Regions from separate parts of the Megasphaera jansseni genome, predicted to be linked through region 1. Evidence: riboswitches for the same ligand, from Rfam matches in the RefSeq annotation. Region 1 holds a riboswitch; each other region holds the start of a gene.

Region 1 (7,746 bases):
CAGCTGGCAGGGACTACAGCCTGCTCCAGATTGTCCTGCACACGGGCCGGACCCATCAGATACGGGTCCACAGCAGTTACCTGGGCTATCCCCTGGCTGGCGACGACCTATACGGCGGTTCGCGCCGCTTCATCGGCCGCCAGGCCCTGCACGCCTACTGTATCCAGTTCACCCATCCCATGAGCCACCGCTTCATCACCGTTAATTCCCGGCTGCCTGAAGATATGGACGCCCTCGTCCGCCGGGCTGGCTGGAATTATATATATTAAACATCTTTACGTATTATGTAGGAGGAATGTAAACATGCCATTAATTGGAACTACAGAAATGTTTAAAAAAGCCTATGAAGGCCACTATGCTATCGGCGCATTCAACATCAACAACATGGAAATCGTCCAGGGCGTCACCGCTGCCGCTGCTGAATTGAATTCCCCGATCATCCTTCAGGCTTCGGCTGGTGCCCGCAAATACGCTAAACCGCCGTATTTGAAACATCTCGTAGAAGCAGCCTTGGAAGATCATGATCTCCCCATCGCCCTTCACCTCGACCACGGCGCTGACTTTGAAACCTGCAAAGACTGCATCGACGGCGGTTTCACTTCCGTCATGATCGACGGCTCGAAACATTCTTTCGAAGACAATATCGCCCTCACGAAAAAAGTCGTTGAATACGCACACGCTCACGGCGTCGTCGTCGAAGGCGAACTCGGTCAGCTGGCCGGCATCGAAGACGATGTCAAAGTCGCTGCCCATGAAGCTCATTATACACGTCCGGAAGAAGTCGAAGAATTCGTATCCCGCACGGGCGTCGACTCCCTGGCTATCGCTATCGGCACCAGCCACGGCGCTTTCAAATTCACACCGGAACAGTGCACGCGTAACGCTGACGGCGTCCTCGTACCGCCGACACTCCGCTTCGACATCCTCGAAGAAGTCTCCAAACGCCTGCCGGGCTTCCCGATCGTCCTCCACGGTGCATCCTCGGTCGTACCGGAATATGTCAAGATCATCAATGAAAACGGCGGCAACCTGGCTGACGCCATCGGTATCCCTGAAGACCAGCTCCGTAAAGCCGCTTCCATGGCTGTCTGCAAGATCAACATCGACTCCGACCTCCGTCTCGGCCTGACTGCCGGCATCCGTCAGCACATGGCACAGCATCCGGAACATTTCGACCCGCGCCAGTACCTCGCCGACGGCCGTCAGTTCGTCCACGACATCGTCGCTCACAAGATCAAATGCGTCCTCGGTTCGGAAGGCAAAGCTTAATCGTATGTCTTGTGAAAAAGGTATTGCTTTTTTCTGCGCCATATGGTAAAATTTCTTCTAGTGTTCTTGTAAATTAGGGAGGTGAATCCATTGCCGCAGATTAAATCCAATATCAAAACGATGGAAAAAGACGCAGCTCGCCACGCAGCTAACTCTCAGGTTAAATCTTCTGTTCATACTGCTATCCGCCGTACGACCGAAGCTATCGCCGCTGGTGACGCTGAAGCTGTTAAAAAAGCATTCGATAAAGCTAGCAGCGTAATCGACAGCGCCGCACAGAAAGGCGTTCTCCATAAAAACACTGCAGCTCGTAAAAAATCCCGGTTGGCTTCCAAAGTCAATGCTATGGGTAAATAAGTTTGACTGAAAAGGGGGACTGGCGCATGAAGGTTTCGGCCATCATGCACGGTCCCTTTTTCGTTTATGTTTGATGTTTGATGTGATTTGGGGCATCAAACTCAAAGGTGCTGTCGCACGAAGGTTTCTGTTATCATGCGTGGTCCCTTTCTCTTTATAGTTGGTAGTACAGAGTTTGTAATTTGCTAACCACTAACTGCTAGCCACTAACAACTTTAAAGGGCTTGTCGCACGTGCGACAAGCCCTTTTTCATACAAGGAGGATATCATGTTCCCCCATTGGTTCCAATTCCGCCATTTCCTGGCCTTATTCTTCCCCCTGCTCCTGACCCAGATGGCCCAGGTCGGCACAGCCGTCTTCAGTTCTATCTTCAGCGGTCAGGCCGGGACGATCGACTTGGCAGGAGTCGCTGTTGCCGTCAATATCTGGTATCCCGTCTTTGCCGGCCTGTGCGGTATCTTTTTCGGCATCTCGCCGATCATCGCCCAGCTCCGGGGCGCTCAGAAGTCTGAGGAAATCCCGACGTACATCATGCAGAGCCTCTATTTGAGCTTGGGCTTTACGGCCGTCATTTTTCTGGCCGGCGCCGTCCTCATGCCGCCCTTCCTGGACTTCATGGGCCTCGACGCGCCAGTCCGCTACATCGCCTGGGAATACCTCAAGGCCCTGGCCCTGGGGCTGGTTCCCATCTGCCTGCAGGCGACGATGCGCTATATCGTCGACGCCCACGGCAAGACCCACGTCTCCATGGCCATCTTAGTGACCAACCTGGTCCTGACGATCATTCTCTTCCGCCTGCTCATCTTCGGCGCCGGTCCCATTCCGGCCATGGGCGGCATCGGGACGGGCTATGCCATTACCCTGGCCTCCTGGGTATCCTTCCTGCTCTTCGCCGCCGTCCTGCAATGGATGGAACCCTTTCGTTCCTACCATCTCTGGAGCCGCCTGCGGCCTTTCAGCTGGTACCATTGCTACCATCAGCTGGAACTGGGCATTCCCATCTTCATCGCCGTCTTCTGCGAAACGAGCCTCTTCTCCATCGTCGGCCTGCTCATGGCTGAATTCGGCACCTTATACCTGGCAGCCAACCAGGCAGCCATCAGTTTCTCGACCCTGACCTATACCCTGCCCTGGAGCATCAGCCTGACGGCGACCATCGTCATCGGTTACGAAGTCGGCGCCCGTAACTACGCCGCTGCCCGGCAGTATGCCGTGCTCTGCCAGATGACGGCCTTTACCATTGCCATCGCCCTCATCATCGTGACCTATCACTTTGTCGATACTATTGCGGCCATCTTCACCAGCGATGCCGAGACCTTCTGGGCCATCCGCATGTTCATCTTCTACGCCGTCGCCTTTTCCTTCTTCGATGCAGCCGGTACCCCGGTCCAGGGCATCCTTCGCGGCTATAAGGATGTCAGAATCATCACGTATGTCGCTTTTGTGACCTACTGGCTCATCAGCATCCCCATGGGCTATGCCATGGCCCATGTCACGTCCTACGGGCCCTATGGCTACTGGATCAGCCTCATCATCAGCCTGGCCATCAACGCCAGTGCCCTGAACTGGCGCCTGTGGAAGCACACGGCCTGGAAAGTCCCTGTCCTATCCTCATCTACTAAGGAGTGATTTTATGCCAACTACGAAACAATTAATGGCTTATGCCCGCGTCCTCTTACAGAAGGGCCTGAATCTCCAAAAAGGCCAGACCCTGGTCATCAATGCCCCTGTCGAATCGCACGACTTCGTCACCCTCTTGACAAAAGAAGCCTATACAACCGGCGCCGCCCAGGTCGTCTGCAACTGGCGGTCTGACGATATGGCCCGCCTGCGCTACGAACACGAAGATCTGCAATATTTCGAATCCCTGCCGGACTGGCGCCGCGACTTCAGCCTTTACTATTACCATAAGAAAGCGGCCTTCCTCAGCCTCATCTCGGCCAACCCGTACCTCATGGACGGCATCGACACCAAGAAGATTTTCGCCCAGCAGAAAGCCCAGAATGAAGCCCTGAAGGAATACATCGACGGCATGATGGCCTCGAAGACGACGTGGCTCGTCGCCGCCGTCCCCAGTGCCGTCTGGGCCAAACTGCTCTACCCGGACCTCGATGCTACCGCCGCTTACGAAGCCTTGTGGAAGCAAATCCTCCAGTCGTCCCGTGCCGACGGTGCCGATGCCCTGGCCGATTGGGATGCCCATCTGGCCGAATTGAAGAAGCGCCGGACCTGGATGACGGACCAGCATTTCACCAGCCTGCATTATACGAACAACCTGGGAACAGACCTGACTATCGGCCTGCCGGCCGGTCACATCTGGCAGGGCGGCATGGAAGAAACGGCGGACCACCTGCTCTTCAACGCCAACATCCCGACGGAAGAAATCTATTCGGCGCCCAAGGCGGATGCCGTCAACGGCACGGTTTACAGCACCAAGCCCCTGGTCTATAACGGCAACCTCATCGACAAATTCCACCTGACCTTCAAAGACGGCAAAGTCGTCGACGCCGCAGCCGAAACGGGAGAAGACGTCCTCCAGAAGCTCATCGCCATCGACGACGGTGCCTGCCGCCTCGGCGAAGTGGCCCTCATCCCCTATCACTCGCCCATTTCCCTGTCGGGCATCCTCTTCTATGAAACGCTCTTCGACGAAAACGCCTCGTGTCACCTGGCCCTGGGCGCATCGTATCCGACCTGCCTGGCTGGCGGTGCCGATATGGATAAAGACGCCGTCGCCGCAGCCGGCCTCAACGATTCCATGATCCACGTCGATTTCATGGTCGGTTCACCGGATCTGACCATCACCGGGACGAAAGCCGACAGCACGACGGTACCGGTCTTTACGGCTGGCGACTGGGCGCAATAACGATTTTCCATTGACAAGCCCGGCCATCCGTGCTATTATAAAACGCAACAACCATATATCCTTCATCCAGAGCAGCTGAGGGACTGGCCCGATGACGCTGCGGCAACCCCCTACCGGGAAGGTGCCAATTCCAACGGAACATTCCGACAGATGAAATGAAACCGTATATACGGCCGTCATCTGCATGACGGCCTTTTTTTGTGGTTGCTTTTTCTAGTTACGCCTATTTTGAGGAGTTGATACTGTGATTACACTGAAAAATATTACCAAGACCTACGGCGGCGCCGCACAGGTCCAGGCCCTGAAGGGCATCAACCTGACCATCGACGACGGCGAGATCTTCGGTATCATCGGCAAGAGCGGTGCCGGCAAATCGACGCTGGTCCGCTGCATCAATATGTTAGAAAAACCGACGAGCGGCCAGGTCATCATCGACGACAAGGATTTGACCAAGATGAATGAATCCCAGCTGCGGGCAGAACGCAAGAACATCGGCATGATTTTCCAGCACTTCAATCTCTTATCATCCCGTACGGTTGCCGAAAACATTGCTTTCCCGCTGGAACTCGTCGGCGCCTCGAAAGACGTCATCGAAAAGAAAGTCGCGTCCCTCCTCGACCTGGTCGGCCTCAGTGACCGGGCCGGCAACTATCCGTCCCAGCTCTCGGGCGGCCAGAAACAGCGCGTCGGCATCGCCCGTGCCCTGGCCAGTGACCCGAAAATCCTGCTCTGCGACGAAGCCACGTCAGCCCTGGACCCGCAGACGACAAAATCTATCCTGGAACTGCTCCAGGACATCAACCAGCGCCTGGGCATCACCATCGTCGTCATCACCCATGAAATGGCCGTCGTCAAGGAAATCTGCCACCGCGTTGCCGTCATCGAAAGCGGCGTCATCAAGGAAATGGGCCGCGTCGTCGACATCTTCACCAATCCTCAGTCCCAGACCATGAAGGACTTCGTCACGTCCATCATCAACATGGAACTGCCGGCAGGCATCAAGAACCTGGGCGTCACGGATCAGCCGGCACCGGACCGCAACATGCTCGTCCGCCTGCGCTTTAAGGGCGCTGCCACTAATGATCCCGTCGTCGCCGATATTGTCCGCAAATTCAACGTCGAAGTCAGCGTCCTCTACGGCAACATCGACTACATCCAGGATGAACCCTTTGGCTACCTCATCGTCGTCATCATGGGCGACATGGAAACACAGGCCAAAGCATTCTCGTATATCAAAACATTACCGATTGGAAGTGAGGTTTTAGGTTATGTCCCAAGAAATCATTAAGTTAATGCTCCAAGGCATTGAAGAAACGTTCTATATGGTCGCCGTCGCTACGGTCATCGGCGGTATCATCGGGATTCCCCTGGGTATCACCCTGGTCACGACCAGCAAGGGCCATATCCTGGAAAACCGCTTCATCAATCAGATCCTTGGCACCATCGTCAACATCATCCGTTCCATCCCGTTCATCATCCTCATGGTCGCCATCATCCCGCTGACGCGCCTCATTGCCGGCACGTCCATCGGTACGACGGCAGCCTGCGTCCCCTTGACCATCGTCGCCATCCCCTTCCTGAGCCGTCTCGTCGAAACGTCCATCCGCGACGTCGACTTCGGCCTCGTCGAAGCAGCGGAATCCATGGGGGCTACGCCCTTCCAAATCATCCGCAAGGTCCTCATTCCCGAAGCCCTGCCGACGATCATCAATAACATCACCGTCCTCATCGTCAATCTCATCGGGGCATCGGCCATGGCCGGCGCCATCGGCGGCGGCGGCTTAGGGGACATCGCTATCCGCTATGGTTACCAGCGCTTCCGTCCCGACGTCATGCTGGCGACGATCATCATCCTCATCGTCGTCGTCAACGTCATCCAGGCCGGCGGCGACTTCGCATCACGAAAAAAGAATAAGAAATAAATAATAGAAAAAAGGAGCTGTTGCACATGCAACAGCTCCTTTTTTAGTGGTTAGTGGCTAGCAGTTAGGGGTTAGCCGCGGTCCCATGGACCGCTTCGTAGGGGCCGTCCCAAAGGGCGGCCCGCTCATATCAATGGGTCACGGGAATCTTACATATACCCAACGGGCTCATGAATTGGATTCCCACAACGAGCCACGAGCCACGAGCCACTAACTACTAACCACTAACCACGAGCCACTAGCCACTAGTCCCTAGCCACGAATCTCTAATGCCCCTACAATGTCCTGGATATGTTCGATGCCTTCGTCCTGGCAGTACTGGTCCAGACCTTCGGCGATGGTTTCGACGGCTCTGGGGTCGACGAAGTTATGGGCACCGACGGCGACGGCGCTGGCGCCGGCCAGCATGAATTCGACGGCGTCCTGCCAGGTCGAGATGCCGCCCAGGCCGAGGATGGGGATGGATACGGCCTGGGCCGTCTGCCATACCATGCGCAGAGCGACGGGCTTCACAGCCGGGCCGGACAGGCCGCCGGTGATATTGCCCAGCAAGGGGCGGCGGGTCTTGATGTCGATGGCCATACCCGTCAGGGTATTGATGAGCGATACGGCATCGGCGCCGGCCGCTTCGACGGCTTTAGCCATGACGGTAATATCCGTGACATTCGGCGATAATTTGACGATGACCGGCTTCTTCGTATGGTCCTTGACGCTGCGCGTTACAGCCGCAGCCGCTTCCGGCTGCGTGCCGAAGACGATGCCCCCTTCTTTGACATTGGGGCAGGAAATATTGACTTCCAGGGCTGCGACGCCATCGACGTCTAACTGAGCTGCCAATTCGCCGTATTCTTCGGCTGTCCCGGCCGAGATATTGACGATGAGCGGCGTCTGGCAGGTTTCGTTGACCTTGGGCAGGATGTCCCGCTTGAAGACTTCGACGCCGGGATTTTCCAGACCGATGCAGTTGAGCATCCCTGCCGGCGTTTCTGCAATGCGGACGCCGGGGTTTCCCGGCCGCGGCAGCGGCGTGATGCCCTTGGAAATAATGGCCCCGACGTGGTCGAGGTCGAGAAAATCACGGTATTCTACGCCAAATCCAAAGGTCCCCGATGCTCCCATGACCGGTGTCTTCATGGAAATACCGGCAAATTGGACGGCAATGCGTTCGCTGATCATGCAAAGACCTCCTTCGCGTCAAATACAGGCCCGTCGGCACAGACTTTATAGCGTTTGCCGTCGAGCTTGCTTTCAAAGGTACAGCCCAGGCAGACGCCGATACCGCAGGCCATCCGTTTTTCCATGGACACTTCACAAGCCACGCCGGCTTGGGC
Region 2 (7,746 bases), on a different contig from region 1:
GGCAGCCCGTACAGACCATCCGTCCCGCCAGGGCTACATCAATATGACCGGGACTTTCTTCGATACCATGATCATCTGTATGCTGACCGGCCTGGTCATCGCCTCGTCGGGGACGCTGGGGACCATCGACCCGTCGACGGGCAAACTCGTCACCGGGGCTCAGCTGACCATCCTGGCCTTTAGTTCCGTCTTTGGCGAATACGGCAAGTTCATCGTGTCCGTCGCCCTGGCGCTGTTCGCCTTCTCGACCATCCTGGGCTGGGAATATTACGGCGAAAAAGCTTTGGAATACCTCATCAAGGCCCGGGCCGTCATCGTCGGCTACCGTGTCATTTTCAGTCTCATCACCTTTGTCGGCGCTACGACGACACTGGACATGGTCTGGAATTTCTCCGATACCATGAACGGACTGATGATCATTCCGAACCTCATCTGCCTCATCTGGCTGAATAAGGATATTGCCAAGGAATGTTTCGAATTCCAGGAAAAAGTCGTCGTCCGCGAAAAACAGGGCGAAGAAGTCGATTACGAAGAAATTACGGCTCATTAAGCCTTGCAAGTCCACCCTTTCCTTGTATAATGGAAGTATAGATTTCCGTTACAGGGGAAGGGTGATTTTTTATGAATATGAAGAAAAAAGCAGCTGCAGCCTGCGTCGCCGTCATGGCCGCGTTTTCACTGCCTATGGGCATCGTTCCGGTCCAGCCGGTCCAGGCGGACCTCATTACCGACGTCATCGGCGGTCTCCAGGTGAAGTCGGCCCTGAGCAAGCAGATCAAGCAGTATGATACGACGAAAGAAGGACAGGCTGCGATTTACCAGTCCGTCACCAAGCAGACCGGCGTCCTCAACAATGAATATTATAATGAACGCTTGTCGACCATCATGAACCGTCTCAGCGCCAGCATCGCCCAGACCGATTCCAGTATTACCAGTCTGCCGTACCGCTGGTATGTCAGTCCGGATACGACCTTTAATGCGGCCTGCACCATGGGCCACGTCATGGTCGTCAACAAGGGCATGTTCGACCTGGTCAGCAACGATGATGAAATCGCCGTCGTCTTAGGACATGAAATGGGCCATGGCCAGAAGCACCACGTCGCCAACTCGACGCAGAAGAAGGTCAATGTCGAAATCGGCAAGATGGTCCTGGCCGATACGATTGGCGGATCCGGCCTGAACAACCTCATCCTCAATACGGTCAGCAATCAGATCGAAACGGTCCATATCGACAGGGCTGCTGAATGGGAAGCGGACAACCTGTCCTTCGATTATATTACCCGGGCTGGCTATAATCCGGGAGCGACAGCCGCCATCTGGCAGCGGGTCATGGAAAAACAGGGCAATAATTCCAGCAACTTCGTCGGTGAAATCTTCTCGCCGTCCGACCACCCGTCCAACCAGGAACGGCGCGATAACTACGCCAACAAGCTCTACGAAATGAGCGGCAAACATGCCAGCGTCAAAGACGGCACGGTCTACGTCAACGGCAAGAAATTCATCAAGCCCGCTGCCACGTCCAGCATGAGTAGTGCCGAACGGTCGTACTTCGTCCTGGGCAACCTGGCCGCAGCTTATAAGAACGGTCATAATCAGCAGCAGGCCACGGCCTCTGGCGGTACGCTCTACTTAGGGCAGCAGAACATCATGACGCCGGTCAACGGCGACCCGTCAGCGGAAGAACTGGCAGCGCAGCTGAATAAAATCAAATAATGACTGAAACAAAATAGCCTGTATCATGAAGAGAAACGATACAGGAAAGAGGAGATTACTTATCATGAAAATCAGAACGGCTACGATGGCCGATTTAGCCGCTGTGACGGCTGTAGAAAAAGCCTGCTTCCCGCCGGCAGAAGCGGCGACGGCAGCGGAATTTCAGGACCGCCTGGCCCATTATGGGGCGCATTTCTGGCTGCTCTTCGATGAAAAGGGAACCCTCGTGTCCTTCGTCGACGGCATGGTGACGGATGAACGGGATTTGACCGATGAAATGTACGCCCAGGCCGCCATGCATGACGAAGAAGGGGACTGGCAGATGATATTCGGCGTCAATACCCTGCCTTCGTACCGCCGCCATGGCTATGCCGGACAGCTCCTGGAAGCGGCCATTGCCGATGCCAGGCGGCAGGGACGCAAAGGCCTGGTCCTGACCTGTAAAGACAAGCTGCTCCCGTATTATGCAAAATTCGGCTTCCAGAACGAAGGCGTCAGCGCCTCTGTCCATGGCGGCGTCACCTGGTATCAGATGCGGCTGACTTTTGCGTAGCTGTCGTGCGGCAAGCCCTTGTTGAATTCATGAAAAAAGTATATAATTAAAGATAGTTTGATGAATTTTTTGTATATCGACAGGGGAGATGTGTTTGTTCATGAATAAAACGATCGTTACGTCTATTTTTGTCGTATTGGCCTTATTATTATCGACGACGTGGGATTTGCTGGCTGTCAAGATTCTGCTGACAGGCTGTTTGATGGGCTGGCTGGCCCGGACTATCGTCGCGAACTTCCAGGCCAATGCCAAGAAAGCGGCTGCCCGCAAGAAAAGAGTCCGTCGTTCGCGTACGGCGCAGCGCAGTCAGACGAGCCAGGCCGGCCAGGCCAGCTTGACGGGACATTAAGAGTGAAAAAATTGAAATCCATAAAATATAAATAATTGCCACATTGGCATGTAATATGTTAAAGAGATTAAACGAAAACATAACGTTTAATCTCTTTTTTATTCTTAAAAATTATAAGCGAAACGCCGACAATGACTTAATGGTATATTTGACAGGCCTTTTTAATCGTGATATACCGTACATATGCGCAGAAGCGAAGATGTATTTTATAGCCTTTATTCTTTATTTGTCTTAACATCTTCAGCTCCTCCGCACCAAACTATTTGTTTTTTGTAAGTATAGGAGGAATTTGTATGAATGGTGTTGTTTTAGTCACCTGTGCTATCGTCATCCTGGCGGTAGCCTATCGGTTCTATGGCAAGTGGCTGGCTAAGACGTGGGGAATCGATCCCAACGCCCTGACGCCGGCTCATCGCCTGGAAGATGGTCAGGATTATACGCCGTCTTCTAAATTCACGGTTTTTGCCAATCAGTTCTCGTCTATTACCGGTGCCGGCCCTGTCACGGGCCCAATCATCGCAGCCGCTTATGGCTGGCTGCCGGCCTTCTTATGGCTCATGATCGGCGGCGTCTTCTTCGGGGCCGTCCAGGACTTTGCAGCTCTCTATGCATCGATGAAGAATGACGGCAAATCCATGGGCGTCCTCATCGAAAAGTATATCGGCACGACGGGCCGCCGCCTGTTCCTGCTCTTCTGCTGGGTCTTCAGCCTGCTGGTCATCGCCGCTTTCGGCGATATCGTCGCTACGACCTTCAACGGCTTTGCCAAAGATGGGTCCATGGTCCTGCCTAATGCCGCAGCGGCTTCCATTTCCATGCTCTTTATCTTCGTCGCCATCGCCTTTGGCCTGTTCATCAAGAAGTTCAATCCCAGTGAAAAGGTACGCTTTGTCATTGCCATTGTCCTCTTGATTGCCATGCTCTATGTCGGCATCGACCTGCCGATTTACCTGGACCGCATGACCTGGTTGTATATCATCTTCGCTTATATTTTCTTTGCTTCCATCATGCCCATGTGGCTCTTGAAACAGCCGCGTGACTATATCAGCGCCTTCCTGCTGCTCATGATGATCGCCGGCGGCGTCATCGGCATCTTCGTTGCACAGCCGACGCTGAATATGCCGGCCTTCACGTCCTTCTCGGTCGGTGGCAAGGATTTGTTCCCGATTCTGTTCATCACCATCGCCTGCGGTGCCGTTTCTGGCTTCCACAGCCTCGTTTCCTCCGGTACGTCGTCAAAGACCCTGGATAAAGAACAGGATTCCGTCTTCGTCGGCTATGGTTCTATGTGCGTTGAATCCGTTTTAGGTGTCGTTTCCCTGGTCATTGCCTGCGCAGCCGCTTCTAACGGCCATGTCGCTTCGGGGACTCCGTTCCAGATTTTCTCCGGCGCTGTCGCTGGTTTCTTCACCATGTTCGGCCTGTCCCAGACGGCCGCTGCCTGCATCATGACCATGTGCGTTTCGGCCCTGGCCCTGACGACCCTCGATGCGGTCGGCCGTATCGGCCGTATGTCCTTCCAGGAATTGTTCAGTGTCGATGAAGGACAGGAAATGAATGCTATCCAGAAAATCTGCGTCAATAAATACTTTGCTACGGTCATCACTTTGTTCTTCGGCTTCCTGCTCTGCCTGGGCGGCTATATGAACATCTGGCCGCTCTTCGGGTCGGCTAACCAGCTGTTGTCGGCTATGGTCCTCATCTGCCTGACCGTCTTCCTCAAGACGACGGGCCGCAAGAGCTTCATGCTGTACGTCCCGATGGTCGTCATGTTCTGCGTTACCATGACAGCACTGGTCGAATCGGCCTATGCCCTGATCATCAAGATTGCCTCGGGCAACTGGTCGCTCCTCATCGAAGGCCTGCAGTTCGTCCTGGCCATCGCCCTGATGGTCCTGGCTGTTTCCATCGTCTACCACTGCGGCAAAGAACTCGTCCACGCCGACAATAAAACGGCGCACCACGACGCTCAGCCCACAGCCACGCATTGAGGGTGTGTTAGCAGTTAGCAGTTAGCAGCTAGCCGTTACCGGTAGCTGTTAGACACTAACGGCTAACCCCTAACGGCTAACCCCTTAAAAAGGAGCTTGTCGTTATACGACAAGCTCCTTTTACTTATAAAAAATGTAATTTATAAAGTTAAATCTCTGTTTGTAATACGAGGTATAACGTTTACATTGTAAAATATGAAAGTTTTTGCTTAAAATCCCTTGACAATATACTAAGTAAAGTGTACAATCTCAGTAACGTTTCCGATAGGGAACACTTCATTTTCAATCATTAAGAGGTATGTAATCATGGGGTACTTAAAAAATTTGACCATCATGTGTTGTACGATATGATCGTATTGTACAACCATTCATAAGGACAATACAATACGAAACCTATTCATCCAGAGCAGCCGAGGGACTGGCCCAATGACGCTGCGGCAACCTACGTACGTAAGGTGCCAATTCCAGCAGGAATCAACCTGGCAGATGAAGTCATGGGCATACGTCTATTTATAGCGCCATCTGCATTTATCAGGTGGCGCTTTTCTTTTGCCGAAAAGGAGCTGATGACATGGAGCATGTGGCAAAGTATTTGACAGAGTTAATTGGCAATACGCCGCTTTTGGAACTGACCCACTGGCAGGAGGTCCACGGCCTCAAGGCCCGCATCCTGGGCAAGCTGGAGTACATGAATCCTTTGGGCAGCGTCAAAGACCGCGTGGCTGCGGCGATGATCGAAGAGGGAATCCGTCAGGGGAAAATCAATCAGGATACAGTCATCATCGAGCCGACGAGTGGCAATACGGGCATCGGCCTGGCCCTGGTGGCCGCCGTGAAGGGCCTGCACCTGATTTTGACCATGCCCGACACGATGAGCCTGGAACGGCGTAAGATCGTGTCGGCCCTGGGGGCGGAAATCGTGCTGACACCGGGCATCGAGGGGATGCGCGGCAGCATCGGCAAAGCCGAAGAATTGAGGGATTCTTACGGCAACGCCTTCATTCCCCAGCAGTTCGACAATCCGGCCAATCCGGCTATCCATCGCCAGACGACGGCTGAAGAAATCTGGCGCGACACGGATGGCCAGGTCGATATCTTCATTTCATCTGTCGGCACGGGGGGAACCATTACGGGGACGGCCCAGGGCTTGAAAGCCCATAAAGAAACGGTCCAGATCGTTGCCGTCGAACCGAAAGATTCTGCCGTCCTTCACGGCGGCCGGCCGGGCCCGCACGCCATTCAGGGGATTGGCGCCGGGTTCATTCCGAAAGTCCTGGATATGTCTCTCGTAGATGATGTGATCGACGTATCCAATGAGGACGCCTACGGCCGGGCGAGGGAAGTGGCCAAGACCGACGGCCTGCTGGTCGGCATTTCATCAGGCGCGTCGTTGCAGGCGGCCCTGGAGCTGGCCATCCGGCCGGAAAACGAAGGCAAGACCATCGTCGTCCTCCTGCCGGATGGCGGCGAACGCTATTTATCGACGGCTTTATTTGAGGGGTAAGGCATCTAAGCCGGTATAGAGGGGGAAAGAAAATGAACAAGAAGCGCATCATAGCTATACTGGCTTTTTCGACAGTACTGGCCGTCGCGGGGGCCTTGGCGGGCTGCGGACGCAGCGATACCGCTGAGAGCGGCGGCACGGTGACGCTGACCAATGTCTCGTATGATCCAACCCGTGAGTTATATAAAGAATATAATGAATTATTCCAGAAACATTATAAAGAAACGACAGGCAAGGATATCCGCATCATCCAGTCCCATGGCGGATCGGGCAGTCAGGCCCGGTCGGTCATTGAGGGCAGCCAGGCCGATGTCGTGACTCTGGCCCTGGCCCATGATATTTCGCTCATCGAAAAGGCCGGCCTCATCCATGAAGGCTGGCAGAGCGATTTTGCCAATGATTCGGCACCGTACACGTCGACCATCGTCTTCCTGGTCCGCAAGGGGAACCCGAAAGGGATACGCGACTGGGATGATTTGGTGAAACCCGGCGTGAGCGTCATTACGCCGGATCCCAAGAGCAGCGGCGGTGCCTGCTGGAACTTCCTGGCGGCCTGGAGCTGGGGGCTTGACCATTTCGGGGGAAATGAAATCAAGACCCGTGCTTTCCTGACCGACTTGTACCGCAACGTCACCGTCATGGATTCCGGGGCCCGCGGCTCGACGACGACCTTCGTCGAAAACGGACAAGGTGACGTCCTTATCGCCTGGGAAAACGAAGCGCTTTATTCGATGCAGGAATATCCCGATAAGTTCGACCTCGTCGTTCCCAGTATCAGTATCCAGGCCCAGCCCAGCGTGGCCGTCGTCGACCGCCTGGCACGGCGCAAGGGCCATGAAGCAGCCGCCCATGAATACCTGGCCTACCTTTATTCCGATGAAGCCCAGGAGCTGGCTGCCAAGAACGGTTTCCGGCCGTCGAATCCGGACATCCTTCAGCGTTATGCCGACCGTTTCGATCTCAAGGTCAAGCTGACCAAGATCAGCGACTTCGGCGGCTGGGATGCAGCTTATGTCAAATTTTTCAATGACGATGCCTTGTTCGATAAGATCATGGCCGACGTCAACGGTAACGAATAGGAGGGGAGCCGGATGAAACATTTTTTTGCCCGTTCCGGCGGGCGCAATCAGATTATTCCCGGCTTTGGCCTGTCCATGGGCATGACGATTACCATGTTGTCCCTGCTCATTCTCATCCCGCTGGCTTCGGTCCTGGCCCATTCCCTGCAGCTGACGGCGAATGACTACGCCAAGCTTATCACCAACAGCGGCATCCGCAATGCGTTCATCACCAGTATTTCCTGTTCCATCCTGGCAGCGCTGGTGAACTGCGTTTTCGGTTTCATCCTGGCCTGGGTCCTGGTCCGCTATGAGTTCACGGGCAAACGGCTCCTGAACGGCGTCATCGAACTGCCCTTTGCCCTGCCGACGGCCGTCGCCGGCATTACCTTATCCAAGCTCTATTCCGATACGGGCTTCTTTGGCAGCTTCTTTGCCAGCTATGGCATCCAGATCGCCTATACCAAAATCGGCCTGACCATCGCCATGATCTTCGTCGGCATTCCCTTCGTCGTCCGCTCGATCCAGCCGGTCCTGGAAAAGCTCGACCCGACGTATGAAGAAGCGGGCAGTATGCT
Region 3 (7,746 bases), on a different contig from region 1:
CAGAATGATTACGTAGGTGAGGTGCGGATATGTCGACGGAAAAACGGATTTTTTACTCCATTTGCCTGATCAGTTTTGTCGGGCCCTTTCTTTCTACGTCCATCAATATTGCCATTCCCGTCATGGCCGGTCAGTTCGGTGTCACGCCGGACCGCATGAGCTGGGTCGTGACGATTTTCCTGATGACGACAGCGGCCTTTCTTCTGCCTTTGGGCAAAGTGTCCGACGTCCACGGCAGGCGGCGGACGTATTCTATTTCCCTGGTAGTCTTTGCCATGGCTACGGCAGCGGCGGCCTTTGCCCAGACCCTGACCGGCCTCATCGTCTTGCGGGCCATCCAGGGCATCGCCTTGTCCGGCGTCTATGTATCCTATATGCCTCTGCTCCTGGCGACGACAGATGAAGCCCATCAAGGTCATATTCTCGGCCGGGCCGTAGCCTTGACTTATCTCGGCCTGTCCCTGGGGCCGGTCATCGGCGGGGCCCTGACCCAGTTCGTCGGCTGGCGCTGCATCTTTCTCCTGTCGGCCCTGGCCATCGTCCTGTCTTACGCCTTCATCCGGCCCATCAAAGAAGAATGGTATGCCAACGGCGCGCCTTTCGTCAACCTGGTCAGTACGGCTTTGTCCGTCGCTGGCATCCTCTGTGCGCTGTACGGCTTATCGTCTTTTGAGGATTACAGCGCCTTTTTCTGGGCCGGCCTGGTCCTGCTGGCAGCCTTTGTCATCCACGAAGGGAAATCCTTCCATCCCCTGCTGCCGCTCTACTTGTTCCGTAACCTGACATTTTCCATGTCCAATCTGGCCGCCCTCATCCAGTACAGTGCCACCTATGCCGTTTCCTTTCTGTTATCCCTCTATTTTCAGGTCATCCTCGGCCTGGCGCCGGCTGTTTCCGGGGCCATTCTCCTGGTCCAGCCGATCATCATGGCCTTCCTGTCGCCCCGGGCCGGCGACCTTTCCGATAAATACGGCCCGCGGGGCATCGCCTCTATCGGCCTTCTGCTGACGGCCCTGGGGCTGACGGCATTCGCCTTGTTCCCGCACATCCCCGTCAGCGGCGCCGCTGTCTTCCTGGTCTTCATCGGCCTGGGCGCAGCCCTCTTCGGTGCGCCCAACAACAGCGCCATCATGGGGTCCGTCAAAAAGATGCATCACGGCATCGCTTCGAGCATCCTGGCCTTATCGCGCAACCTCGGCCAGGCCCTGAGCATGGCTGTCGTCACTTTCATTATGACGACAGAAACGGCCAATCAGCCGTCCTATACGGATGGCATCCTGGCGGCCTTACATGCATCATTTGCCATCTTAGCCGCTCTCTGTTTCCTTGCCGTCGCGGCCTCGCTGGCCCGTGGCAATAGTCAAAAAAAAGCTTGATTCAGGAGGTATTTCCATGAAAAAACAACTCATCGCAGCCGTTACGGTTGCATCGCTCCTCGGTTTTGCCGGCGGTACAGCCGTCCAGGCCTTCAACCTCGGTTCCATCTTAAAAGTCGGCGGCATTTCCGTCCTCGTCTCTAAGTACGGCGATTCCATCAACGATTTCCTCAACAAACTGCTCATGAAGAACGGTGTCGGCACGGATTATGCCACTAAGGTCGTCCCCATCGTCAGCGTCGGCACGGGTAAATATATCGGTGCTGTCCAGGTCATCGGCCCGTCGGCACAGGTCGAAAAAGTCAAGGCCGTTGCCCAGCTGGAAGGCGAATTCAACGGCATCGCCCGCGCCAATGCCCTCATCCCTATGGCTACGACGGACGTCAGCAATCTCAACCGCGTCCAGGGTGTCGGCGTATCGGCGACTATTGATTTCAAATTCTGATGCCTTCCCTAAGCGATGAGAGCATGGTAAAATAAGACAACATAATTTTATAAGGAGGCCCTTTGCTTGAAAACTTATCAGCCCATTACGGCAGAAATCATTGAAAAATTAAAGGCTATCACCGGTCCGACTTATGTCAAGACCGATAAAGACCTGCTCTTACAGTATCAGACAGACTATGAAACCAATCCGGCCATGTTCCACCTTCCGGAAGCAGCCGTATCCCCGGCCAACGCCCAGGAAATCTCGGACATCGTCAAATTGGCCAATGAATACGACTTCCCCATTACCGTCCGCAGCGGCGGCACCAGCCTGGCCGATGGCGCCATCCCAGTCTGTGGCGGCCTGGTCCTCTGCATGGACCGCCTCAACAAGATCATCGAACTGAATGAAGAAGGCATGTACATGACCGTCGAAGCCGGTGTCCGCACGGTAGACTTGCAGAACGCCGCCAAGAAAGTCGGCCTCATGTATGCCGGCGACCCGTCCAGCGCAGAAAGCTGCCTCATCGGCGGTAACCTGGCTACCAATGCCGGCGGCCTGCGCGCCGTCCGCTACGGCGTCACCCGCGACCAGGTCTATTGCCTGGAAATCGTCACGCCGACTGGCGACATCGTCGAATGTGGCCGCATCCTCAAGAAATGCTCTACCGGCTATGACCTGGAACAGCTCATCATCGGTAGTGAAGGGACGCTGGGCATCATCACCAAAGTCACGGTCAAACTCATCCCCCTGCCGCCGTACCGCTTCGACGTCCTGGCCATCTACACGGATCCGCGCCAGGCCCTGCATATGGTGCCGAAGCTGATGAAAGCCGGTATCGACCCGACCAGCGTCGAATACATGGACAATTCCTACGTCCGCGGCTGTGCTGACTACTGCCACTACAAAGACATGCCCCATTATGACGACGGCATTTACGTCATCATCACAGTCGAAACATTCCACGAAGATGAACTGGACACCAAGATGGATGCCGTCTGCACGATTTGTGAAGAATCGGGCGCTGCCGAAGTCCTGGAAGCCGATGACCGCGTCTGGAACATGCGCCGCAACTGCCAGACATCGGTTGAACTGCAGAGCAAGGTCTTCCTCACGGACGACGTCGTCGTACCGGTCCATAAAATCGCCGGGACCATTGAAAAAATCATGGACATCGGCAAGAACTATCCCTTTGAAGTCAAAATCAACGCCCATATCGGCGACGGCAACCTGCACATCGTCCTCTGCAAAATGGACATGAGCGACGAAGAATGGGAAAAGAACGTCGAAGAATTCCACCAGCAAGTCTATGCCTATGCCTACAGCGTCGGCGGCCGCCTGGCCGGTGAACACGGCATCGGCGCCAAGAAACTGAAATATATGGAACAATTCACGCCAAAAGGTGAACTGAAAATCATGAAGACCATCAAACGGGCCATGGACCCGAAAGACATCCTCAACCCGGGGAAAGTGATTGATGCGTAAAAAAAGGGCTTGTCGTCATGCGACAAGCCCTTTTTAAGTGGCTAGCAGTTAGTTGTTAGCGGATGGTTTTAAATTTGAAGGTTTTCTCTGCAAACTACAAACTCTGTGCTACAAACTATAAAGTAAACGGGGCATCACATGATGGCAGAAACCTTCGTGCGACAGCCTCTTTTTGAGTGGTTAGGGGCTAGGGGTTAGTAGGGGCGCCCACGTGGGGCGCCCGTTTACGCAAGTCGGTCACGGGATTCTTACACATCCCCGACTACAAACTACAAACTATTTCCCCCGCAAGAGCCGCATGGCCATGACGGCCATGATGACTAAGAGGGCCGTGACTAAGGCGAAGGAGGCGTAGAGGCTGAAGGCCCGGCCGATGAAGCCCAGTACGGCCGGTGCCAAGAGGATGCCGGCGTAACCGATGGTGCTGACGGCAGCTACGGCATCGGCGACGGGCATGTCTTTCTGCGTTCCCAGAAAAGAGTAGAAAATCGGCACGGTATTGGCACAGCCGACGCCGATGAGGACATATGAGGTAAACAAGAAAGGACCGCTTCCGATGAGCAGGATACCTAAAAATCCGGCAAAGGCAATTGGCAGAGAAAAGGCCAACAGCCGCCGTGGTCCTAAATGCATGGTCAGGGAATCTCCAGGCAGACGGGCCAGGAAGGCTGACGCCGTGAACAAGGTCAGACCCAGGCCGGATTGGGAAATGTCGATGCCTTTTTCCGTCGTCATGAAGACGCCGCTCCAATCGTTGATAGAACCTTCTACCAGGAAGGCAATGGTGCAGACCAGGCCGACGAGGATGATTTTCCCTTTCGGCAGGACCAGGGAAGCACCTTTACTGGATGCCTGCCGTTCCCCATGGAGGTGAGGGGCGAAGAAGCAGACACAGAGGACGATAAAGACGGCTCCGGCCAGCATGACGACTTTCCAGTAAAGTCCCAGATGGAGCAGAGCTGCAAAAAAAGCGGCACCGGCGAAATTCCCCAGGGACCACATGGCCTGAAGGCCCGACATGAGCCGTTTACGGACTTTCCGTTCAATGAAGATCCCGTTGATGTTGACGACGACGTCGAGCAGCCCCAGAGAGGATCCGAGGAGGACGGCCGTAATCAAGGCCGTCGCATAAACGGGCACATAGCAGAGGATGTTCAAGACGACGGCAATGGCCAGGCCGGCAACCGTCAAAGACCGGCGGCAGCCCAGACGACCGGCGATGGCCCCGGCCAGCATCATCATGATCAGGGCGCCTAAGCCCACGGCCAGCAGGAGGAAGCCCAGATGGTCGTCGGGAATCTGCAGCTGCCGCTTCAGGAAAGGAATGAGCGAAGCCCACGACGTAAAGCCGAAGCCGCCGAGGAAGTAAAAAGCTTTAGCGCTGTAAATCTGCCACAGGATATCTCGTTTATTCATCATTTTCTATCACCTCACACTAAAAAAAGCCGGACAAGAAACCACCCAGGGCTGCACCTTTATCGAAAGACGCGTTTACGTACGCATCCTTCCTCCAGTGCAGGACTGAAGTGACATCTTATCCGGCTTTATACTATACGAGCATAAGCCTCCGATGAGCGATATTATTATAACATAAAAAGAAAATTTCCTCAAGAATGACAATATTTCTTGACAGATTCCTTGAGAGATGATAATATGTACACCAACAACAAAACATTGTCTTTCATCAAGAGCAGTCGAGGGAATGGCCCGATGACGCTGCGGCAACCCCCTATCGGGATAGGTGCCAAGTCCAGCGGTGTATACCGGCAGATGAACGAATCGCAAATTGAGCCGTCATCTGTATGACGGCTTTTCTTTTTGACCGGCAAGCCCTTATGTTAGTAGAGATGCAGAAAGGAAATGATTACATGAACGCAACAGTAAAAAAACTCTTCGCCGCCGTCCTCATTACGACGACATGCCTCTTTGCCGCCGGCTGCGGTTCGTCTTCCAATTCCGGTGCTTCCGGTGACAAAAAAGAAATCAAAATGGGCGTCACTGCCGGTCCCCATGCTGAAGTCATGGAAGAAGTCGCAAAAGAAGCGGCTAAACAGGGTATCACCATCAAAATCGTCGAATTCAACGACTATGTACAGCCGAACAAAGCCCTGGCCGAAGGCGATCTGGACATGAACTCCATGCAGCATCAGCCGTACATGGATAATGTCGTCAAGAAACAGGGCCTGAAGATTACGTCCATCGGCAAGACCATCATCCTGCCCATGGCCGTCTATTCTCACAAATATAAAGACATCAAAGACGTCGCAGACGGTGCCAAAGTCACCATCCCGAACGACCCGACCAACGGAGCCCGCGCATTGCTCCTGCTCCAGCAGGCCGGCCTGATTAAATTGAAGAACGGCAACTCCGTCGACGCTTCGGTAACGGACATCACCGATAATCCCAAGAACCTCCAGTTCGTCGAACTCGATGCCGCTCAGATTCCCCGTTCCCTCGACGATACGGACCTGGCCTGCGTCAACACCAACTATGCCATCCCGGCTGGTTTGAACCCGCAGAAAGATTCGATCCTCGTCGAATCGAAAGATTCGCCGTATGCCAACGTCATGGCAGTCCGTCAGGGCGACGAAAACAACGAAACATACAAGAAAGTCTTAGAAATCTACCAGTCGGAACCGATCAAGAAATTCATCGAAGAACACTTCCAGGGAACCATCCTGCCGGCGTTTTAGCAGCTAGTGGCCAGTGGTTCGTGGCTAGGGGCTAGTGGCTAGTGGCTAGTGGTTCGTAGGGGCCGCCCAAAGGGCGGCCCGCCTGAATCCTCTTAAAAGGGCTTGTCGCACGTGCGACAAGCCCTTTACTTATGGTATAATAAGGGTTGTCCATCAGATTCAGAAAGGAGACACCGTTTATTATGAAAGCCGTATTTGTCGATTTCGAGATGAACCCTATCGGCCGGGACCAGAAGGAAGCGCGCCGCATCTGCAAGGGGGAAATCATCGAAATCGGTGCTGTCAAAATAGATGAAGACGGGAATGAAATCTCGTCTTATAAAGAATATGTGCTGCCCGAATATACGACAGCCATGAATCAGACCTGTCAGGAACTGACTGGTATCACCATGGAAATGCTGGCCGGGAAGCCCCATTTCCGCCAGGCCTTCGACCATTTCCTGACCTGGTGCAATGAAGGCTGCCCCAATGCCTACGAAATGTTCGCCTGGAGTGAAAACGACTGGCGCCAGCTGGACTGCGAACTCCGCCTCAAAGAAATCGACGAGCACGACGACCGCGTCCGCTGGATGCTCGACCACTGGCAGAATTTCCAGCAGATTTACTGTAACCTCCTGGGCCTGGATAACGTCATTTCCCTGGACAAAGCCGTCAGCACCTTGGGCGAAACCTTCGACGGCCAGATGCACGACGCCCTCTGGGATGCCCGCAACACGTCCAAGCTCTACGTCTTATCGAAGAAGAAAGAAGAATTCCGCGACATCATGCAGCCTATCATCGACGCCACCAAGCCGGCCGAACCGCTGACGTTCTCCCTGGCCGACGCCTTCCGCGCTGCCCGCAAGTAACGAGGGCGGCCATGGAAGATACGACACTCCGGATGGTTTATATTTTTACAGACATCATCCTGCCCATGATAGCCGGATATGTCGCCAAAAAGCGGAGATGGCTGACACCGGACCAGTCGAATTGGCTCATCCGCTTCAACATTATCGTCATCATGACGTCCCTGACCCTGCTCAGCTTCTGGGTCCTGCCCATGCGGACGGATTTGCTCAGTCTGCCTTTCTTTGCTTTTTTCAACGGCCTGCTGCCCCTGGCCGTCGTCCTCTTGCTGGGCCGGCAGCGCAAATTCTCGTCCTTTGTCGACCGCGGCAGCTATCTCATCGCTGCCATCCCGGCCAATACAGGGATGCTCGGCGGCCTGTGCAGCTATATCCTATATGGAGAAATGTCCTATGCCTATGTACAGATCATCGGCGTCTTTCAGAACCTGCTCATGTTCTTTGTCCTTTTCCCCATGGGCTACTACTACCAGCATGGCGGCAAAGACCGCAACTTCTTCGTCTTTTTCAAGGATAATTGGAAATCGATCTTCATCAACTGGAATCAGTTATCCGTCGTGGCCCTGGTCATCGGCACGGCATTGCACGCTGCCGGTATCCCCAGGCCGGCTGCCGGGACGACGATTTTCCAGGCCCTGATCCATGTCAGCGCCTGGGTAGCCCTCATCCCCGTCGGCTACCTCATCGACTTTTCCCACTTCAAGGACTACGCCCGTAAGACCCTGGACCTCATCCCCATCAAGATGGTCCTGACGCCGCTGGTATCGTATTTCCTGGCGTTGTACTTCACGTCGGATCCGGTGCTCCTGGGAACGATTGTCATCGTCATGGCCACACCTTGTGCCATCAACGCCTTAATTACAGAACGCCTTTACGACTTGAACGTCAACCTGGCCATGGCGCCGTTCATTACGACACAG
Region 4 (7,746 bases), on a different contig from region 1:
TACGACCAAAGTAGTTTCTATTGCCATGGAAGAAATCGACCAGGGCAAGATCACGTATGAAGCACCGCGTGACGGCATTAAATAACACGGAGGTGTTTTCCATGAGCTTGGAAAAGAAAAAGATTGTCTTAGGGATCACTGGCGGCATTGCGGCCTTCAAGGCGGCTTCCATCGCCAGCCAGCTCCGCAAGCGGGGGGCCGAAGTCAAATGCATCATGACCGACCATGCGACGAAACTGATCACGCCCTTGACGATGCGGGAAATTTCCGGCAATCCCGTTGCCGTATCCATGTTCGACGATGTGCCCGAATTCAATGTAGAACACATCGCCCTGGCCCGCTGGGCCGACGTCTTCGTCATCGCTCCGGCGACGGCCGACATCATCGGCAAGGTCGCTAACGGCATTGCCGATGACATGCTGTCGACGACCGTCATGGCTACGACGGCACCGGTCCTCATCGCACCGGCCATGAATACCAACATGTATCTCAACCCCATTACCCAGGACAATATGGCTAAACTGAAGAAGTTCGGCTACCATTTCATCGCTCCTGACAGCGGTCATCTGGCCTGTGGCATCGACGGCGTCGGCCGCCTGCCCGAACCGGATACCATCGTCGACTACATCGAGCTCCTGGCCTGCCGCAATGACCTCCTGAAAGGGAAGAAAGTCATCGTCACGGCTGGCGGCACGCGGGAACCCATTGATCCGGTCCGCTTCATCGGCAACCATTCCAGCGGCCGCATGGGTTTTGCCATCGCCAAGGCTGCCGTCATGGCAGGGGCAGAAGTCACCCTTGTCGCCGGGACGACGGACAACCTCAAGACGCCGGTCGGCCTGGCTCGCCGCATCGATGTCGGCAGTACGCGCGACATGAAGACGGCTGTCGATTCCTATTACGATGACTGCGACCTGGTCATCAAGGCGGCAGCTGTCGCCGATTACCGTTCGGCCCATCCGGCAGAAAACAAGATCAAGAAGAACGACGATACCCTGACCATTGAAATGGCCAAGAATCCCGATATCCTCTACGGCCTGGGCCAGCGCAAGACCCATCAGACCCTGGTCGGCTTTGCTGCTGAAACGACGAACGTCATCGAATACGGCACGAAGAAGCTCAAGAAGAAGAACCTCGACATGCTCGTCGCCAACGACGTCAGCGCCGAAGGGGCCGGCTTCAAAGGGACGACTAACATCGCCACCCTGCTTTTCCCCGACGGCTCTATGGAAAAATTAGAAAAAATGGATAAAGACGAACTCGCTGCCATCATCGTAGCCCGTGCGGCTGCCATTATGGAGAAAAAACATAGCTGATAGCAGGGAGTTTGCAGAAAAAAGAGGCTGTCGCATTAAGACAGCCTCTTTTTACGTTGATCGTAGGTCGTTCATCGTTTGTCGTATGGGATTAAAAATATCAATCCATCGCGATGAACGATGAACTACGAACGAAAAACTTTTAAGTTGAAGGGGCCTCGCATGATGGCAAAAACCTTCGTGCGACAGCGCCTTTTTTTAGCCGCTAGCAGTTAGCCGCTAGGGGTTAGCAAATGGCTTTAATGTTGTTGTAGGGGTCGTCCCAAAGGGCGGCCCGCCACGAACCACGAGCCACGAACCACGAGCCACGAACCACGAGCCACGAGCCACGAGCCACGAACCACTAACCACTAACCACTCACATGCCCTACGATAGCTTTGGCGAAGCCGTTGAGGTTGGTCGGGCCAATGGAGAGGAGGGGGCAGCCTTTTTCTTTGGCTTCGGTAATGGCCCAGCGGACGAGCGGTGTCTTGCCATCTTCCATGTTGATGACTAAGAGAGCTGATTCTTTCAGCAGCCGGTCATCGCCCGGGCGGCCGCTGATGACGACAACGGCACTGAAACGGCGCTGGATGCGGCGCTGCCAGTCGGGATCGCCGCCGGCCAGGGCTATCTGGCGTTCCTTGAGGAAACGGTCCAGCTGGCGCGTATAATCGCGCTGGGTCATGAAAGAGGGCAGGTCCAGACCGCGGTCTTCCGGGTCCCGGGCCGAACGCGACGCTTCCTGAGGCGTCACTTTCCGCGGTGCCTGGCCCTTGGCCAAGTCCGGCCGTACCTGGCGCTTATTGAGTTCCTTGCGCAGGGCCAGGAGTTCAGCAATCTGACTGGATGCCGTTTCCTTTATCTTTTCGATGTACTGTTCCTGCTTGCGGATGCGGTCTTCATACTGTTTGCGGTCCTGTTCGCGGCCGGTCCGTTCGGCATCGAGTTCCTGGCGCAGCCGTTCTAGTTCAGAAAGGACGGCCGTGCGGTTCTTGGCTTCCAGGCGCAGGCGCAGGAGTTCTTCTCTGTCAGCATCCATCTGGGCTTTTTCTTCCCGCAGCTGCTGAAGTTCTTCTTTTTCTTTGCCCATCATCATGGCTGGCGTTTCCTGACCGCCTGTGACCGCTTCATCGGACCAGGGCTGGTCGCAGATGGCCATGAGATAGATGCCCAGGGCATGGGCTACGGCGTGTTTGGCCATCTGTATGTCTTCAAAGACATCGGTCAGGCCGAGGATCTGGCTGTCCGTCTGGAGCATGAGCAGGTCGATGATGCCCATATAGGAAAAGGATTCCATGGTCTGGGCCATGTCGTAGCGTTCGAGGTGAATCGTGCCGGCGTAGATTTCTTCCGGGTTTTGCTTAGACGTATAATACGTGTTGATGAGCAGCCGGTCAGCTGTCCGTTCATAGATCCGCAGTATCAAGGCGTCTTCCTTGTCCGTGCCGGTGTGGCGGCTGAAGGTCAGCCGTTCCTGGGTGAGAAGGGTCGTTACCAGGCTCTGGGTCTTGTACCATTTGCCCAATACTTCTACCCGCTTGGCCAGCCGCAGGTCGCCGGGCTTGCTGCAGGTTGCATAATCGAAATAAGGGTCGTTGAAGAATATATCTCTAGGCCGCAATTTGGTCATATCTAATCATCCTTTCTATCTTTTACATTATAACCCTGCCCATGGGGCAACGTCTAGTAGACAATGTTTTTTAGGCATAAAAAATACTTGCAAAATAGACGGACTTGAATTATAATGGATAAGCAAACCAAATAAAGAACCATCAAGAGACGACGGAGGGACTGGCCCTGTGATGTCGCAGCAACCTTCAGCTATGAAAGGTGCTAATTCCAGCAGTGATATACTGGCAGATGGGGATTAGAAGCCCCTCTCATGAAGTCATGAATGAGGGGAATTTTTTTTAAGGAGGATCACTCATGGCTAAAAATCGTGAATTCTTTACATCCGAATCCGTAACCGAAGGCCATCCCGATAAAATGGCTGACCAGATTTCGGACAGCATTTTGGATGCCATTCTTGCAAAAGATAAAAACGCCCGCGTTGCCTGCGAAACCCTGGTAACGACTGGCATGGTACACGTCGTCGGTGAAATTTCTACGACGTGCTACGTCGATATCCCGCACATCGTCCGCGAAACGATCCGTGAAATCGGCTATACCCGCGCTAAATATGGCTTTGACTGCGACACCTGCGGCGTTCTCGTTTCCCTGGACGAACAGTCTCCGGATATCGCGATGGGCGTCGACGATGCCTTGGAAAAGAAAGAAGGCAATACGGATAAATTCGATACCATCGGCGCTGGCGACCAGGGCATGATGTTCGGCTATGCCACCAACGAAACGGACGACTACATGCCGCTGCCGATTTCCCTGGCACACCGCCTGGCACGCCGCCTGGCCAAAGTCCGCAAGGATGGCACGCTGCCGTATCTCCGTCCCGATGGCAAGACCCAGGTCACGGTCGAATATGAAGACGGCAAACCGGTCCGCATCGATACTATTGTCATTTCGGCACAGCACAGCCCCGAAGTCGGCCGCGAACAGATTGAAAGCGACCTCCTCGAATTCGTCATCAAACCGGAACTGCCGGAAGGCTTGTTCGACGACAAGACGAAGCTCTTCATCAACCCGACTGGCCGCTTCGTCATCGGCGGTCCGCAGGGCGATTCGGGCCTCACAGGCCGTAAGATCATCGTCGATACCTATGGCGGCATGGCTCGTCATGGCGGCGGTGCCTTCTCCGGCAAGGACCCCACAAAAGTTGACCGTTCGGCCGCTTATGCAGCCCGTTACGTCGCCAAGAACGTCGTCGCTGCCGGCCTGGCTGACAAATGCGAAATCCAGCTGGCTTATGCCATCGGCGTAGCCCGCCCGGTTTCCATCCACGTCGAAACTTTCGGTACGGGTAAAGTCCCGAACGAAAAAATCGTCGAACTCATCGAAAAGAACTTCGACCTCCGTCCGGCTGGCATCATCGCCATGCTCGACTTGCAGCGTCCGATTTATAAACAGACCGCTGCCTATGGCCACTTCGGCCGCAACGACCTCGACCTGCCTTGGGAAAAGACAGACAAAGCCGACACGCTCCGCAAAGAAGCCGGCTTATAAGAGGCGGTTCGATAAACTGAACATTCAGAAAAGAGGCTGTCGCATTAAGACAGCCTCTTTTTACGTTGATCGTAGGTCGTTCATCGTTTGTCGTATGGGATTAAAAATATCAATCCATCGCGATGAACGATGAACTACGAACGAAAAACTTTTAAGTTGAAGGGGCCTCGCATGATGGCAAAAACCTTCGTGCGACAGCTCCTTTCAAGTTGTTAGCGGATGGTTTTAAATTTGAAGGTTTTCTCTGCAAACTACAAACTCTGTGCTACAAACCATAAAGTAAACGGGGTCTCGCATGATGGCAGAAGCTTTCGTGCGACAGCCCTACACAAAGGAGGTGTCCCTTTGATTGCTGAAATCATCATCAATACGACGGCGAAACGGCTGCAGCAGACCTTTTCCTATATCGTTCCTGACGGCCTGGCCGTCCGCATCGGCAGCCGTGTCCTCGTGCCCTTTGGACACCGCCGGGAAGAGGGCATCGTCGTCGCCCTGCATGAGCAGCTGGATGAACCGGCTGATTTCACGCTGAAACCCGTCGAGGGCCTGCTGTCGACGCAGACGGGGTTCCAGGAAGAAATGATCCGCACGGCCCTCTGGATCCGTGACTACTATGTCTGCAACCTTTCGGAAGCCCTGCGCCTGTTCATGATCGATAAGAAGGGCCTGGTCCGTCAGGACCTTTTATCCGTCGGCCCGGCCACGCCGGTGAGTCCTGAAGGGCGGCAGCTCCAGGCCTATGTGGCCGACAAGGGAAGCCGTGAAAAGGGCAGCCTTGTCCGCCGTTTTGGCAAAGAACTCGTAGAACAGGCCTTAGCCCGTCAGGTCCTGACCAGCCGGACTTACTATAAGAACCAGATTGCCGACAAGATGGAAGACTGGCTTTCTTTTGTCCATGATGATGAAGAAGACCTCCTCCACGGCCGGCGGCGTCAGCAGGAATTGCTCCAGGCCTTGAAAGAGAAGGGGGAAGGAGCCGTTTCCTATTGGCAGGGCCAGGGCTACAGCCGTGACCTCATGCGCCGCCTCTGCGCAACGGGGCTGGCCCGCTGGAGCCAGCGGCCGGCCAGGACGACGAATATCCTGCCGACCCTTTCCAGTGATGTTCCTTTTACCTTGACACCGGAACAACGCCAGGCAGTTAGAGTTATCGGAAGTGATGAACAAGGCAGAACCTACGTCCTCCACGGCATCACTGGCAGCGGCAAGACCGAAATCTATATGCAGCTGGCCAGCCAAGTCCTGAAAGAGGGCCGGCAGGTCGTCGTCTTAGTGCCGGAAATCGCCCTGACCGGTCAGATTGTCCGCCGCTTCCTGCGCCGCTTCGGCGACGATGTCGTCGTCATGCACAGCCAGCTTTCTCAAGGGGAGAAACGCAACAATTGGCTGCGTATGCAAAATGGGACCAGCCATATCTGCATCGGTGCCCGGTCGGCTGTCTTCACGGCGGCCCAGTCCATCGGTCTGTTCATCGTCGACGAAGCCCATGACAGTTCGTATAAGCAGGATGAAGCGCCGCGCTATCATGCCGTCGCGGTCGCCCGCCAGCGGGCCGCCTACTATGGCTGTCCCGTTGTCCTGGGCAGTGCGACGCCGGCACTGGGCGACTACTATAGGGCTCTGCAGGGTGACTATGTGCTGGTCGAGCTGACTGAGCGCGTCGGCCAGCGGCCGCTGCCTTCGGTCCAGGTCGTCGATATGCGCGATGAATTGGCCCGTGGGAACTACCGTGTCGTTTCCGATACCTTATTGAACCTCCTGGAAGAGACCCTGGCGGCTCGCCAGCAGGCCATCATCCTGCTCAATCGCCGCGGCTTTTCGACTTTTGTCATGTGCCGTAAGTGCGGCTATGTCGTCAAATGCGATACCTGTGACGTGGCCATGGTCTACCACCGCCAGGCCGCCCACCTGCGCTGTCACTACTGCGATGCTGAAAAGCCCGTACCGACGGTATGCCCGTCATGTGGCAGTAAATATATCAAATTCTTTGGCAGCGGCACGGAAAAAGTGGAACAGCAGCTCCATGAACTCCTGCCAAGGGCACGCATCGTCCGACTCGATCAGGATACGACCAGCCGCAAGCACAGTGGCGACCGCATCATCGAAGCCTTCCGCCGCCATGAATACGACATCCTCCTGGGGACGCAGATGGTCGCCAAAGGCCACGATTTCCCCGGCGTCAGTGCCGTCGGCATCTTGTCAGCCGACAGCCTGCTCAATATTCCGGCCTACTGGGCTGGTGAACGGACCTTCCAGCTCCTGACCCAGGCGGCTGGCCGGGCCGGCCGCGGCGATATCCCAGGCCGCGTCGTCATGCAGACTTACGCACCGGACCACTACGTCATCCAGTGCGCTGCCCGCCAGGATTACAAGGCCTTTTATGACCAGGAAATCCAGTTCCGGAAAGAATTGGGCTATCCGCCTTTCCAGGAAATGGCCAAAATCTTAGTCCAGGACGAATCGGAAGAACAAGCCTGGCGCAAAGCCAACGACGTCGCAGCGGCCTTGAATGGCTGGAACCGGGACCATGGCGATGAAGTGGCCGTCATCGGCCCCTACGAAGACGTCATCAAGAAGATACGCAATAAATACCGCGTCGTCCTTTCCCTGACCGGAAAAGACCTGACAGCCATCAAAAAAGCCATGCAGCATCTCCCGGCCTGCTGGCAGACCGGCGTCCTCATCGACGTCGATCCCGCATAATCCTTTATAATCGTACCTGCCTTTTCAGCCCATCCGTGATATGAGCACATTCCCACATCAGGTAGAAACGGGCGCCCCACGTGGCGCCCTACAGGGATTTTACGGAATCCCTACAGCCATTGTAGGGGCTTGCACGTGGCGGTCCCGCTCTAGGATATGTGTGCTTTCCCGGACAGGCTGTTGGTGGAATCATCCAAATTCCTAATGGGTCGCCCATGTGGTGACTCCAGTAGTGCAAAATACAAAAGATGGAAGAAGCGTTCTGAGAAACTTCATGGCCATAGCGCCCTTTAGGATACGTCCGTCACCGCTTTCAGTACTACTTCTTCCGTTGCTGACAATGTAGACAGAAGAGGAATGGGCCATTTCAAGCAATTATAAGGAATCTATAGCATTTCTGGCGATTTCATACTATAATAGAACAGAATAAGCATTTTTATTATTACAATGAGGTGAAAGTTACATGGCAGTACTTACTATTATTAAAGCCGGGGACCCCGTCCTGAAAGCGACGGCGAAACCCGTTACGAAAGTAAATAAACATATAAAGAAATTGCTCGATGACATGGCAGAAACGATGTATGCGGCTGAAGGCGTCGGCTTAGCGGCACCGCAGGTCAATGAATC

The links. Region 1 has a riboswitch for S-adenosylmethionine ahead of ACE418_RS06265 (methionine ABC transporter ATP-binding protein). Riboswitches for the same ligand answer to the same signal wherever they lie in the genome.
Region 2: another riboswitch for S-adenosylmethionine. It lies ahead of cysK (cysteine synthase A); the one in region 1 lies ahead of ACE418_RS06265 (methionine ABC transporter ATP-binding protein).
Region 3: another riboswitch for S-adenosylmethionine. It lies ahead of ACE418_RS09855 (MetQ/NlpA family ABC transporter substrate-binding protein); the one in region 1 lies ahead of ACE418_RS06265 (methionine ABC transporter ATP-binding protein).
Region 4: another riboswitch for S-adenosylmethionine. It lies ahead of metK (methionine adenosyltransferase); the one in region 1 lies ahead of ACE418_RS06265 (methionine ABC transporter ATP-binding protein).

The regions. Positions count from the first base shown of each region.
Region 1 covers NZ_JBHYRR010000012.1:54,546-62,291, reverse strand. Annotated here, with positions in the region: gene ACE418_RS06290 (RluA family pseudouridine synthase) at 1-269, shown strand, start outside; gene fba (class II fructose-1,6-bisphosphate aldolase) at 304-1,269, shown strand; gene rpsT (30S ribosomal protein S20) at 1,360-1,626, shown strand; gene ACE418_RS06275 (MATE family efflux transporter) at 1,895-3,256, shown strand; gene ACE418_RS06270 (aminopeptidase) at 3,261-4,493, shown strand; SAM riboswitch class I at 4,553-4,650, shown strand; gene ACE418_RS06265 (methionine ABC transporter ATP-binding protein) at 4,738-5,781, shown strand; gene ACE418_RS06260 (methionine ABC transporter permease) at 5,762-6,415, shown strand; gene ACE418_RS06255 (dihydroorotate dehydrogenase) at 6,668-7,591, opposite strand; gene ACE418_RS06250 (dihydroorotate dehydrogenase electron transfer subunit) at 7,588-7,746, opposite strand, start outside.
Region 2 covers NZ_JBHYRR010000008.1:70,887-78,632, reverse strand. Annotated here, with positions in the region: gene ACE418_RS04775 (alanine/glycine:cation symporter family protein) at 1-550, shown strand, start outside; gene ACE418_RS04770 (M48 family metallopeptidase) at 622-1,713, shown strand; gene ACE418_RS04765 (GNAT family N-acetyltransferase) at 1,778-2,266, shown strand; gene ACE418_RS04760 (hypothetical protein) at 2,367-2,615, shown strand; gene ACE418_RS04755 (carbon starvation CstA family protein) at 2,909-4,606, shown strand; SAM riboswitch class I at 5,001-5,099, shown strand; gene cysK (cysteine synthase A) at 5,178-6,110, shown strand; gene ACE418_RS04745 (sulfate ABC transporter substrate-binding protein) at 6,143-7,189, shown strand; gene cysT (sulfate ABC transporter permease subunit CysT) at 7,202-7,746, shown strand, end outside.
Region 3 covers NZ_JBHYRR010000025.1:6,199-13,944, forward strand. Annotated here, with positions in the region: gene ACE418_RS09835 (MFS transporter) at 30-1,376, shown strand; gene ACE418_RS09840 (hypothetical protein) at 1,393-1,821, shown strand; gene ACE418_RS09845 (FAD-binding oxidoreductase) at 1,888-3,288, shown strand; gene ACE418_RS09850 (MFS transporter) at 3,565-4,707, opposite strand; SAM riboswitch class I at 4,967-5,065, shown strand; gene ACE418_RS09855 (MetQ/NlpA family ABC transporter substrate-binding protein) at 5,157-5,981, shown strand; gene ACE418_RS09860 (3'-5' exonuclease) at 6,164-6,829, shown strand; gene ACE418_RS09865 (AEC family transporter) at 6,841-7,746, shown strand, end outside.
Region 4 covers NZ_JBHYRR010000003.1:18,462-26,207, reverse strand. Annotated here, with positions in the region: gene rpoZ (DNA-directed RNA polymerase subunit omega) at 1-85, shown strand, start outside; gene coaBC (bifunctional phosphopantothenoylcysteine decarboxylase/phosphopantothenate--cysteine ligase CoaBC) at 102-1,316, shown strand; gene ACE418_RS01680 (hypothetical protein) at 1,667-2,929, opposite strand; SAM riboswitch class I at 3,066-3,166, shown strand; gene metK (methionine adenosyltransferase) at 3,226-4,416, shown strand; gene priA (replication restart helicase PriA) at 4,762-7,119, shown strand; gene def (peptide deformylase) at 7,583-7,746, shown strand, end outside.